Regions from separate parts of the Serratia entomophila genome, predicted to be linked through region 1. Evidence: riboswitches for the same ligand, from Rfam matches in the RefSeq annotation. Region 1 holds a riboswitch; each other region holds the start of a gene.
What was found. A riboswitch is a leader RNA that binds a small molecule or an ion and turns the genes downstream of it on or off. The one in region 1 is predicted to bind thiamine pyrophosphate.
Positions count from the first base shown of each region.

Region 1 (4,163 bases):
TGCCGCTGGCCGCCGGCAGAAAACCGGCGATCAGGCTCAGCAGGGTGCTTTTGCCCGCGCCGCTGGGCCCGAGCACCGCAACGCGCTCGCCCGGCTGAATGTGCAGGTCAAAGCGCATCGGCAGGTGTTCATACAGGTAGGTCAGTTTTTCAAGCGTCAGCATAGGTTTTTCATTTTTCAAGTCGCCGCCTTGCAGCAGTTGCAATCTATTGAGCGGAGCGGCCCGGTAGACGTTCGATCAGGGTAAACAGCAGGAAGCACAGCAGCAACAGCAGCAGCGCGGTTACCGCCCCGTCGTTGCTGCGGTAGGCGCCAATCTGCTGATACAGGTAAAAAGGCAGGGTACGGAAATGCTCGTTGCCGAACAAGGCGACCACGCCGAAATCGCCGATGGACAGCACGCAGGCGAAGGCCAGCGCCTGCGCCAGCGGGCGGCGCAGCGCCTTCAGTTCGATCAGCCGCAGCCGCCGCCAGCCGCGCATGTCCAGCGACAGGCACAGCGGATTGTAGCGCTCGGCCAGATCGCGCATCGGGTTTTCCAGCACCTTCAGCGCATAAGGCACCGCCATCAGCGCATTGGTGAGGATCACCAGCGCGTAAGGCGACTGCGGCAGCCCGAGGGTGTCGCTCAGCAGCAGGAAGAAACCGGTGGCCAGCACGATGCCCGGCATCGCCAGGATCACCATGCCGCTCAGCTCCAGCGTTTGGCCCCAGCGCAGACGTTGGCGCAGCTTGAGCTCGCGGCTGCTCCACAGCAGCATCATGGTCAAGGCCACGCACAGCAGGCCGGCGCCGAGCGCGATGCGCAGCGAGGTGAACAGCGCCTGCCACAGCATCTGCTGTTGCAGCACGCTGACCATCGCCTGATTGGCGCCGTCGGCGACCACCGCCAGCAGCGGCGGCAGCAGCAGCAAGAGGGCGGCGGCGATCAGCAGGAAATCGCTGACGCGGCGCCACAGGCTGTCCTCCGGGTTGCGCCAGAGGTGTGCTTGGGTATGGCCCACCGGCAACGCCTGGCCCAGCCGCTGGCTGAGCACCACCAGGCCCAGGCAGCATGTCAGCTGGATCAGCGCCAGCAGCGCGGCGCGGCTGAGATCGTAGTCGTAGCTCAGCGCCTGATAGATAGCCAGTTCTATCGTGGTGGCCTGGGGCCCGCCGCCCAGCGACAGTACGGTGGCGAAACTGGCGAAGCACAGCATGAAAATCAAGGCGCCGCTCGGCAGGATCTGCCGGCGCAGCGCCGGCCATTCGACAAAGCGGAACTGCTGCCAGCCGTTCATGCCGAGCTGAGCCGCCAGCTGGCGCTGTTCGACCGGGATATGTTCCAGCGCCTGCATCAGCAGGCGGGTGGCCAGCGGCAGGTTAAAAAACACGTGCGCCAGCAGGATGCCCTGCAGGCCATACGGCGAGAAGCTGTAGTTGACGCCCAGCCAGCCGCACAGCGTCGCCAGCCAGCCCTGGCGGCCATAGACGCTGAGCAGGCCGAACACCGCCACCAGCACCGGCAGCACCAGCGTCATTGCGCACAGCCGGAGCAGCAGTTGGCGGCCGGGGAAGCGGCGGCGATACAGCGCCCGCGCCAGCAGGATGGCGGGCAGCACCGAGATCAGCGCAGACAGCAGCGCCTGCCGAAAGGTGAAGCGCACCACGTGCCACAGGTAGCTGTCCTGCCACAGGCCGCGCCAGTCGCTTTCCGGCGCGTGCCGCCACAGCGAGCCCATCGCCAGCGCGGCGATGGCCAGGATCAGCCCGGCGGCCAGCAGCCCCGGCCATAGCCAGCGGGGGATTACTGGCTGACGGCGGTTTGCCATGCCCGGATCCAACTGCCGCGTTGCCTGGCCACCTCTTCGGCGCTGTACTGCAGCGCGGTCTGTGGGACTATCATCTGTTCAAAGCCGGCCGGCAGCGGGGTGTTTATCACCGGGTACATCCAGTTGCCGGTCGGAATGCTGTTCTGGAACGCCGGTGTCACCATAAATTGCATGAAGCGCTCCGCCAGCGCCGGCTGTTTGGCGGCCTTCAGCTTGCCCGCCACTTCAACCTGCAAGTAGTGGCCTTCGCTGAAGTTGGCGGCGGCGTAGCCGTCTTTTTTCTCTTCAATCAGGTGATAGGCCGGGGAAGTGGTATAGCTGAGCACCAGGTCGCCTTCGCCCTTGAGGAACAGGCCGTAGGCTTCGCTCCAGCCTTTGGTGACGGTGACGGTTTTCTTCGCCAGCTGCCGCCAGGCCGCCGGCGCCTTGTCGCCATAGACCTTTTGCATCCACAGCAGCAGGCCGAGGCCCGGCGTGCTGGTGCGCGGATCTTCATAGATCACCTTCCAGTTTTGATCGCTGCTGACCAGTTCCTGCAGGCTTTTCGGCGGGTTTTTCAGTTTGTCCTTGTTGTAGACGAAGGCGAAGTAGCCGTAGTCATAAGGCACGAAGGTTTTATCCTGCCAGCCGCCCGGCACGGTCAGTTTGCCGGTATCCACGCCGCTCGGCGCGAACAGCCCGGTCTGCTGGGCGGCCTGCAGCAGGTTGTTGTCCAGGCCCAGCACCACGTCGGCTGCGCTGTTGGTGCCTTCCATGCGCAGGCGGTTCAGCAGCGACACGCCGTCTTCCAGCGCGACGAATTTCAGCTCGCAGTCGCAGTCGGCCTCGAAGGCTTTTTTCACCGCCGGGCCGGGGCCCCAGTCGGCGGCGAAGGAGTCATAGGTGTAGACCGTCAGCGTCGGCTTGGCGAGCGCCGGCGCGGCGCACAGCAGCAGTAAGCAGGGCAGATATTTTTTGACCACGTTGCACTCCTGAAAAATAAGGGGGCAAGGGCATCTGAGAGGGGCGAGGCGGCCAGGCCGGATCGCTATGCTCAAATCCCTCCGCCGGTATTGACCGGATCAGGTTCGACGGGTGTGCTCTCAGCGGAAAAGCGGGCTTTCTTCATCGCCTGCTTTCCGCACCCCGTTGAGACGGCGCTATTGTAAAGACTAACCGACGCAGGCGAAAGGCGCTTATGCCTCCGGCGGTGCAAACCAGGCGGATTTGAAGTCGAACCAGCCGAGGGTGTTCATGCGCACGCCGCGCATGCTGCGCTGGCCGTGCAGCTGCAGCCAGTGGTGGAACAGCGGATGCAGCTGGTGTCCGCTGACCAGCCGTTGGCAGAAATCCGCCAGCGGCAGGCGGTTGGCGCGCCACTGCGCGGCGTCCTGCGCCAGATCTTCATGCATGCAGTGCTGCAACAGCGGCAGCTCATACAGGGTGGCGAACAGCGAGAATTCCAGCGGCAGGGTAAAATTGGCGCTGCCGAGCCACAGATCGCTCTGCGCATCGCCCTTATGCCAGGTGGCGTAATCTACGGTCTGCACAATCAGCCTGACGCCATGCTGAGCCAGCAGCGGTTCGATGGCCTGGCGGATGGCGTGGAACTCCGAGTGCTCGTTGAAATAGGTGATCGTCAGCGCGGTCAGGCCCGCCGGTTTGGGCTGCTGCGCCAGCGCGCGATTGTGATGCCAGCGCGGCAGCAGGCCATAGGCCGGCGACCAATAGCGTTGGTAGACCGGCCCGGCGTTGCTCAATAGAGATATTGGGTTGATCAGTTCGCACAGCCAGCTGCGGATGGCCGGATCGGCCGCCAGCAGGGAACGCTGGTCGAACAGCAGAAAGTAGCAGCCTTCCTCCAGCCGGCTTTCCAGCTCGTTTTTGCCGGTGTCGTCGCCCTGCAGCTGGACGCCGGAGTGCACCAGCTCCTCGGTAACTTCCGGCAGCACCCAGATATTCACCTCGTCGATCAGCGCCCGGTAGCCAAAATAGTCATCGAAGGCGTGGATCTTCATCTGGCTGCGGTGGTTACGCACCACGCTGTATGGGCCAGTGCCTATCGGATGGCGGGCGAAATCCGGCAGGCTGCGCCATTCGCGCGGCAGGATCATCGCGTGCACGCTGCCCAGCAGCCAGGGTAGCCAGTAGTCGGGGCTGTTCAGGCGCACATCGATGACGTAAGGCGTCGGCGAGGTGACGCTCTCGATGTGTGAAAACAGCGGTTGCGGCATCAACCGGTTGAGCGAGCTGATGACGTCTTCCATCTCCAGTTCGCGGCCGTGGTGGAAATGGATCGCCGGGCGCAGGTAAAAACGCCAGTGCAGCGGTGTCAGGGCCTGCCAGTGATGGGAAAGATCGGACTCCAGTTCC
Region 1 is NZ_CP082787.1:688,132-692,294, forward strand. It holds gene thiQ (thiamine ABC transporter ATP-binding protein ThiQ) at 1-163, opposite strand, end outside; gene thiP (thiamine/thiamine pyrophosphate ABC transporter permease ThiP) at 207-1,811, opposite strand; gene thiB (thiamine ABC transporter substrate binding subunit) at 1,787-2,773, opposite strand; TPP riboswitch at 2,832-2,949, opposite strand; gene sgrR (HTH-type transcriptional regulator SgrR) at 2,987-4,163, opposite strand, start outside.

Region 2 (4,163 bases), 1.1 Mb from region 1:
ATGCATGTAATGCAGCGAGAACTCGCGGTAATCGCGGCCGGTCAGCACCCCGCCCCAGGTGTCGAACACCATCACCGACTGCGCGCCGGCCTTGATCTGAGCATTGAGGTACAGGATCACGCTGTCCGCCAGCTTATCGAGCAGCAGGTGCAGCGTGGCCGGTTCGGCATACATCATCTTCTTCAGCTTGGTGAAGGCCTTGCTGCTGCCGCCCTCCACCATATAGGTCGCCAGCGTCCAGGGGCTGCCGGAGAAACCGATCAGCGGCACTTCGCCCTTCAGCTCGCGGCGGATGGTGCGCACCGCGTTCATCACGTAACCCAGCTCCACTTCCGGATCGAACAGCGGCAGCTTGTCTACGTCGGCGCGGCTGGCGATAGGGGAAGAGAAACGCGGGCCTTCGCCGGCTTCGAAATACAGCCCGAGCCCCATGGCGTCTGGAATGGTCAGAATGTCGGAGAACAGGATGGCGGCATCCAGCGCATAGCGGCGCAGCGGCTGCAGCGTCACCTCGCAGGCCAGTTCCGCGTTCTTGCACAGCGACATGAAATCGCCGGCCTGGGCGCGGGTGGCCTTGTACTCCGGCAAATAACGACCGGCCTGGCGCATCATCCATACGGGGGTCACATCCACCGGCTGACGCAGCAGCGCGCGCAGGTAACGATCGTTCTTCAACTCATTCATTTATGGGGCTCCCTTAATAATCTGCCCGCCATTGTACATTATTCTGCCCGGCACAGCGCCACGGTGTCCTCTATCAACCGGCGCGCCACGGTGCCGGGCGGCGGCAACAGCGGCAGTTGGTCATAGCGGTACCACCCGGCGTTGAGCAACTCCTTGGGATCGTGGCGCAGCTCGCCCTGATGGTAGTCGGCCATAAAGGCCATCATCAGCGAATGCGGGAACGGCCAGGGCTGGGAGGTGACATAGCGCAGGTTCTTGATTTCAATATTGCTCTCTTCCATCACCTCGCGCGCGGCCGCCTGCTCCAGCGTCTCGCCCACCTCAACGAAGCCGGCCAGCACCGTGTGGATGCCGCCGCGGTGGCGAACGTGTTGCGCCAGCAGGATCTGGTCGTCGCGCCGGATGGCGACGATCACGCAGGGGGCGATCTGCGGATAGTAGCGCTCACGGCAGTGGCCGCACAGGCAGGCGCTTTCGCTGCGGCTGAGGTGCATTTCATGGCCGCAGTAGCCGCAATAGCGATGGGAACGATAGAAATCGGCCAACTGGACGCCGCGCCCGGCGAGCTGGAACAAACCGCGATCCAGTTCGAGCAGTTGCCGCACCGAGCCCATGTCGTGCGGCATCGCCTGCCGAACCAGCCAGACAGGCGCACCGCCCCACTCACCGATAGTGCGCGCCATCTTGCCCTGCAGGGAAAAAGAGGCGGCCGAACCGAACGGCAGTTCACCTTGCGGTAACCAAAGTTTGCTTTCATGGCTGACTATCCACCAGCCATTTTCATTACCCGTTAATGCAAGTTCCATATCGTTGTTGCACAACCTCAGCTTCACTGGCACTCTACAAATCGGCCTTGTTACATTTTAATAACTTACTGTTACTTTTTATTAATGACGGAGTCAAACATGCTCAACCGTTTGGAAAGCCTGACTCAACGCCTTGGTGGTAGTAATGAATTAGTCGATCAATGGCTTCAGGCCCGCAAGCAGTTGCTGGTCGCCTACTGTACTTTAGTGGGCCTCAAACCGAATAAAGAAAAGCATACGCCGCTGAATGAAAAAGCGCTGGAGAACTTTTGCCATAATCTGGTGGATTATCTCTCAGCCGGGCATTTCCATATCTATGACAGAATTATCAAACAAGTGGAAGGTTCCTCCAGTCCGAAAATGACGCTGTCGGTTAACATCTACCCCAAGCTCTGGGCCAATACCGAGCAGATCATGGCGTTCCACGATCGCTATACCGAAGTGGATATCGATCAGGACCTGTGCCTGGAGCTCCACCAGGCGTTGTCGGATATCGGCGAAACCCTGGCCGCACGTTTTACCCTGGAAGACCGGCTGATCCACCTGGCGGCGGAAGCCCCTCAGTCGCCCCTGCCGGACCAGGCGCTGGATCAGGCGCGTTAGAATTTTGTAGTTTTTTTTATTATCCCTCCTATACTGGGGGGCATCTTGTCGGAGTGCCTAGCGCCTGATTTGTTCAACAAATTGGCCAGGCTGAGACCGTTAATTCGGGATCCGCGGAACCTGATCGGGTTAATACCCGCGAAGGGAACAAGAGTAATCTATCGCCACAGGCAGGACTCCTCCCGGTTAGGGACGATCCGCTTTACCGGCCAGCACCATTACTCCCTCCGAGCTCCAGACAAGCAACTTTCCCAACCCACTGGTAGGAACTTGCTATGTCTAACGTTAAGAAACCTCGTGCCCGCAAAGCACAACGCGAAGCCGCCCAGCAGTTTATCGACAGCCTGCAGGGGATGGCCTTCCCCAACTCACGCCGTATCTATCTGCAGGGCGCACGCAGCGACGTGCAGGTGCCGATGCGCGAAATCCAGCTCAGCCCGACGCTGATCGGCGGTGGCAAGGACAACCCGCAGTACCAGCCGAACGAGGCCATTCCGGTGTATGACACCGCCGGCCCCTACGGCGATCCGCAGGCCCAGCTCAACGTTCATGCCGGCCTGGCCAAACTGCGCACCGGCTGGATTGAAGAACGCGGTGATACCGCGCCCCTGAGCGGCGTCAGCTCCGGTTTCACCCAGCAGCGCCTGGCGGACGAGGGGTTGGACCATCTGCGTTTCGAACACCTGCCGCAGCCGCGCAGGGCGCAACCGGGTAAATGCGTCACCCAGCTGCACTATGCCCGCGCCGGCATCGTCACCCCGGAGATGGCGTTTATCGCCATCCGTGAAAACATGGGGCGCGAACGCATTCGCGGCGAAGCGTTGCGCCGGCAGCACCCGGGCCAGGGCTGGGGCGCCAATCTGCCCGACAACATTACCCCGGAATTCGTGCGCCAGGAGGTGGCCGCCGGCCGCGCCATCATCCCCGCCAACATCAACCACCCGGAATCCGAACCGATGATCATCGGCCGCAATTTCCTGGTGAAGGTCAACGCCAATATCGGCAACTCGGCGGTGAGCTCCTCGATAGAAGAGGAAGTGGAAAAGCTGGTGTGGGCGACTCGCTGGGGCGCCGACACCGTGATGGATCTGTCCACCGGCCGCTATATCCACGAAACCCGCGAATGGATCCTGCGCAACAGCCCGGTGCCCATCGGCACGGTGCCGATTTATCAGGCGCTGGAGAAGGTGAACGGCGTGGCGGAAAACCTGACCTGGGAAATGTTCCGCGATACCCTGCTGGAACAGGCGGAACAAGGGGTGGACTACTTCACCATCCACGCCGGCGTGCTGCTGCGCTATGTGCCGATGACCGCCAAACGCCTGACCGGCATCGTTTCGCGCGGCGGTTCGATCATGGCCAAATGGTGCCTGTCGCACCACCAGGAAAACTTCCTGTACCAACACTTCCGTGAAATCTGTGAGATCTGCGCCGCCTATGACGTTTCGCTGTCGCTCGGCGACGGCCTGCGCCCGGGCTCCATTCAGGACGCCAACGACGAAGCGCAGTTCGCCGAGCTGCATACCCTCGGTGAGCTGACCAAAATCGCCTGGGAGTACGACGTGCAGGTGATGATCGAAGGCCCCGGCCACGTGCCGATGCAGATGATCCGCCGCAACATGACCGAAGAACTGGAACACTGCCACGAGGCGCCGTTCTATACCCTCGGCCCGCTGACCACCGATATCGCCCCGGGTTATGACCACTTCACCTCCGGCATAGGCGCGGCGATGATCGGCTGGTTCGGGTGCGCCATGCTGTGTTACGTCACGCCGAAAGAACACCTCGGCCTGCCGAACAAGGAAGACGTTAAACAAGGACTTATCACCTACAAGATAGCCGCCCACGCCGCCGATCTGGCCAAGGGCCACCCGGGCGCGCAGATCCGCGACAACGCCATGTCCAAAGCCCGCTTCGAATTCCGCTGGGAAGATCAGTTCAACCTGGCGCTCGATCCGGCCACCGCCCGCGCCTACCACGACGAAACCCTGCCACAGGAGTCCGGCAAAATCGCCCACTTCTGCTCGATGTGCGGGCCGAAATTCTGCTCGATGAAAATCTCGCAGGAAG
Region 2 is NZ_CP082787.1:4,556,973-4,561,135, forward strand. It holds gene hemE (uroporphyrinogen decarboxylase) at 1-684, opposite strand, end outside; gene nudC (NAD(+) diphosphatase) at 723-1,490, opposite strand; gene rsd (sigma D regulator) at 1,590-2,093, shown strand; TPP riboswitch at 2,133-2,257, shown strand; gene thiC (phosphomethylpyrimidine synthase ThiC) at 2,369-4,163, shown strand, end outside.
Region 2: another riboswitch for thiamine pyrophosphate. It lies ahead of thiC (phosphomethylpyrimidine synthase ThiC); the one in region 1 lies ahead of thiB (thiamine ABC transporter substrate binding subunit).

Region 3 (4,163 bases), 2.0 Mb from region 1:
TTCGGTGGTGGGAGCATTCGGGCTGGTGGGGGCGGTAGGCGCTCTGGCGGCGATGCGCGCCGGGCATCTTGCCGATCGCGGGCTGGGGCAGTTGGCCAGCGGCGTTTGCCTGCTGTTGCTGACGCTGGCCTGGCTGCCGCTCGGCATGCTGGGCTATGGCCTAATTTGGCTGGTGGCGGGCATCGTGCTGTTGGATCTGGCCGGGCAGGCGATCCACGTGCTGAACCAGAGCATGATCTTCAACGCCCATCCGCAGAGTCACAGCCGGCTGGTGGGGTGTTATATGCTGTTTTACGCCGCCGGCAGCGGATTGGGCGCCTTCGCCAGCACCCACGTTTACGCCTGGGCCGGTTGGAGCGGCGTGTGCTGGCTGGGGGCGAGCGTCAGCCTCGGCGCGCTGCTGTTCTGGCGGCTGACGCTGCGCGCCATGCCCGAGCGGCCATGACGTGGCGCCGCGCTCTTATTATTTCGCCGGCGAGTGCAGCAGGTAATAGTCCTCTTCGCCGTCGTTGCCGGTCGAAATGGTGCGCCAGCCGTGTTTGCGATAGAACGCCAGCGCCTTCTCGTTTTTCACCAGGCATTTCAATGCGCCAGTGGCGGTGAAGGTGCGCTCCGCCGCCTGCAGCAGGGCGCTGCCGACGCCGCGCGGCGGCAGATGTGGGTCGACATACAGGTTATGGATGAAGTTGTCGGCGCGATAAATCGACACGAACCCCAGCAGTTTGCCGTCCTCCTCCGCCACCCAGATATCCTCGCCCAGCGTCGAGCGATCGAAATCCTCCAGCCGATAACCGTCGGTATTGCACCAGGTGAACGCCGCCTTGCGCGAAGCCAGGTACAGGGTGCGCAGGAACGGGCGATCGGCCTCTTGGTATGGTCTTGTGTGCATGGCGTCTCCTTTTTATTTTTTCCCCACTATAGCGCGATTGACCTCACCGGCGGCAAGCCCAATAATGGCGGTCTTGACTCGGGGTGCCCGTCAGGGCTGAGATTTTACCCGTATTACCTGATCTGGATTATGCCAGCGTAGGGAAGTCTCGGTGCCCAACCGGTACCCGCCTTCTTGAACGCCGGTTGGGAGGAATATGTTCGCTCGACCTGAAGCTTTACCCGGCGCACGCGCCGCGGCCTGTCTGACCCAATTCAAACGCCGGCCCCCGCTGGTTCACTGCCTGACCAATGAAGTGGTGCAGTCGTTGACGGCCAACGTTTTGCTGGCGCTCGGCGCTTCGCCGGCGATGGTGGTGGAGCCGGGCGAGGCGGCGCAGTTCAGCCGGCTGGCGGACGCGCTGTTGATCAATATCGGCACCCTTAATGCTCCGCGCGCCGAATCGATGCTGGCGGCGGTGGCGGCCGCCAACCAGGCGGGCACGCCCTGGGCGTTGGATCCGGTGGCGGTTGGCGGGTTGGCCTACCGCACCGCCTTTGCCAAAAAGCTGTTGGACGAACAACCGGCGGCGATCAGGGGCAACGCGTCCGAGATCATGGCGCTCAGCGGCCTGCAGGCCAACGGCCGCGGGGTAGACAGCGCCGACGATTCGCTGGCCGCCTTGCCCGCCGCCCGCGAGCTGGCGCGCCGCAGCGGTGCGATAGTGGCGGTGACCGGCGCGGTGGATTACGTTACCGACGGCCAACGGGATTGGGCGGTAGCCGGCGGTGATGCATTGATGACGCGGGTGGTCGGCACCGGCTGCGCCCTGTCGGCGGTAGTGGCGGCATTTTGCAGCCTGCCGGGCGAGCGGTTGGATAACGTCGCCACCGCCTGCCGGGTGATGTCGCACTGCGGCGGTCTGGCAGCCGCGGCTGCCGCCGGGCCGGGCAGCTTTACCCCGGCGTTCCTCGACGCCCTGTACCGGCTGCGCGCGGAGGATCTGCAATGAAACGCATCAACGCTTTGACTATCGCCGGCACCGATCCCAGCGGTGGCGCCGGCATTCAGGCCGATCTGAAAGCCTTCTCGGCGCTGGGGGCATACGGCGCTTCGGTGATCACTGCGCTGGTGGCGCAAAATACCCGCGGCGTGCAGTCGGTTTATCAGATTGAACCGGCGTTCGTCGCCGCCCAGTTGGATTCGGTGTTCAGCGATCTGCGCATCGACAGCACCAAAATAGGCATGTTGGCCAACGCGGCGATCGTGCAGGCTGTAGCCGAGCGGCTGCGCCATTATCGGCCGGAATTTGTGGTGCTGGATACGGTGATGCTGGCGAAAAGCGGCGATCCGCTGCTGGCGCCGGAGGCGGTGGAGTCGATCCGCCGTGAACTGCTGCCGCTGGTGTCGATCATCACGCCAAACCTGCCGGAAGCGGCCGCCTTGCTGGCGTGCGCGCCGGCGGAAAATGAACTGCAAATGCGTGAACAGGGGCGGGCGTTGCTGGCGATGGGCTGCCAGGCGGTGCTGATGAAGGGCGGCCACCTGAGCGAAAGCGAGAGCCCGGACTGGCTGTTTACCGCCGGGCAGGAGCAGCGCTTTAGCGCGCCGCGCGTCGCCACCCGCCATACGCACGGCACCGGCTGCACGCTGTCGGCGGCGCTGGCGGCGCTGCGCCCGCGTCATGATGACTGGGCGGCAACCGTCGCCGCCGCCAAGGACTATCTGCAAAAGGCGCTGCAGCAGGCGGATACGCTGGAAGTGGGGCACGGCATCGGGCCGGTGCATCATTTCCATGCCTGGTGGTGAGCCAACTTTTTGCCGTCATTGCGGTCTGACTAGATCGAGGCCCGGCGCCAGCCGGGGTAAATAGAATTAACCCAGGGAGAAAGGCCATGGCAGGACAATGCGCACTCCGCAGCGCCGTTTTTGGCGCGTTGCTCAGCTTCAGCGCGGGCGGCTTTGCCCAGCAGATTGTCACCACCTCGGACGTGATCCAGCAGCCGGGTTATCAAGCCAGCTGGCAAAATATGGTGAAGGGCCAGGCGCGGCTGCCGGGCTGGGCGCGCAAGGGGGCCGGCACCTCGACGCCGGTGGAGAACCTGAGCTGGCAGGGGCAGGACTACCTGATCGGCAACCTGTGCAAGCCGCATGACTGCGCCAACAACTTTTTGATCGTGGCGTTCAAAGAGGACAAGTCGCAGGCCTGGGCAGTGCGCGTTGAGGTAGAAAACCGGCCAGAGGCCATCGATCATCCGAAGAAGTACGCCAGCTACCAGTGGCTCGGCAAGCCGAACGACGACATCAAGGCGCTGCTGAAGAAACAGTTCGAAGATAACCCCGACTGGCAATAAAGCCGCAGGGGCGCAGTTTGCCGCGCCCCATGCCCGGGAATCAGCCGATGCCGGCCTGGTGAAGATCGTGCAGGTTGATGGCGCCCACCAGCACGCCATCCAGGCTGACCACCGGCGCAGCGCTGATATGCTGTTCGTGCAGCGCCTCCAGCGCTTCGCCGGCGCGCCACTGTTCCGGCAGCCGGTAGCCGGGGCGGGTGATCGCCGGGCTCAGCGCATCCTGCAGGCTGTTGCCCTTCACCAGCCAGCGGCGCAGGTCGCCGTCGGTAAATACCCCCACCACTTTCCGCTGCGCATCGCACACCGCCACCAGCCCCAACCCGGTGCGGCTCAGTTCCAGCATCGCCTCCATCACGTTGGCGCTTTCGCTGACCTTCGGCAGGCGATCGCCGGTGCGCATCAGGTGGTGCACCCGGTTCAGCAGGCGTGCGCCCAGGCTGCCGCCCGGGTGTGAGCGGGCAAAATCTTCCGCATTGAAACCGCGTTGGCGCATCAATGCCATCGCCAGCGCGTCGCCCATCATCAGGGTATTAACCGCGCTGGAGGTGGGCGCCAGCCCCATCGGGCAGGCTTCGCGCTCTACGCTGATATCCAGCACGCAGGCGGCGGCCTGCGCCAGCGGCGACTCTTTGCCGCCGGTGATGGCGATCACCGCAATGCCGTTCTCCGCCAACAACGGCAGGATCAGATCCAGCTCTTTGGCGCGGCCGGAGTAAGAGATAAACACCACCACGTCGTCGGCGCCGATCATGCCGAGATCGCCGTGCAGCGCCTCCGCCGGGTGAACGAAGAACGACGGCGTGCCGGTGCTGGCCAGCGAAGCGGCGATCTTCTTGCCGATGTGGCCGGATTTGCCGATGCCGGAAATCACCGCCTTGCCGCGGCAGTTCAACAGCAGTTCGCAGGCGCAGACGAAGTTGTCATCCAGCCGCGCCAGCAGG
Region 3 is NZ_CP082787.1:3,706,449-3,710,611, reverse strand. It holds gene KHA73_RS17985 (MFS transporter) at 1-445, shown strand, start outside; gene KHA73_RS17980 (GNAT family N-acetyltransferase) at 464-889, opposite strand; TPP riboswitch at 959-1,050, shown strand; gene thiM (hydroxyethylthiazole kinase) at 1,086-1,880, shown strand; gene thiD (bifunctional hydroxymethylpyrimidine kinase/phosphomethylpyrimidine kinase) at 1,877-2,677, shown strand; gene KHA73_RS17965 (inhibitor of vertebrate lysozyme family protein) at 2,764-3,222, shown strand; gene gutQ (arabinose-5-phosphate isomerase GutQ) at 3,263-4,163, opposite strand, start outside.
Region 3: another riboswitch for thiamine pyrophosphate. It lies ahead of thiM (hydroxyethylthiazole kinase); the one in region 1 lies ahead of thiB (thiamine ABC transporter substrate binding subunit).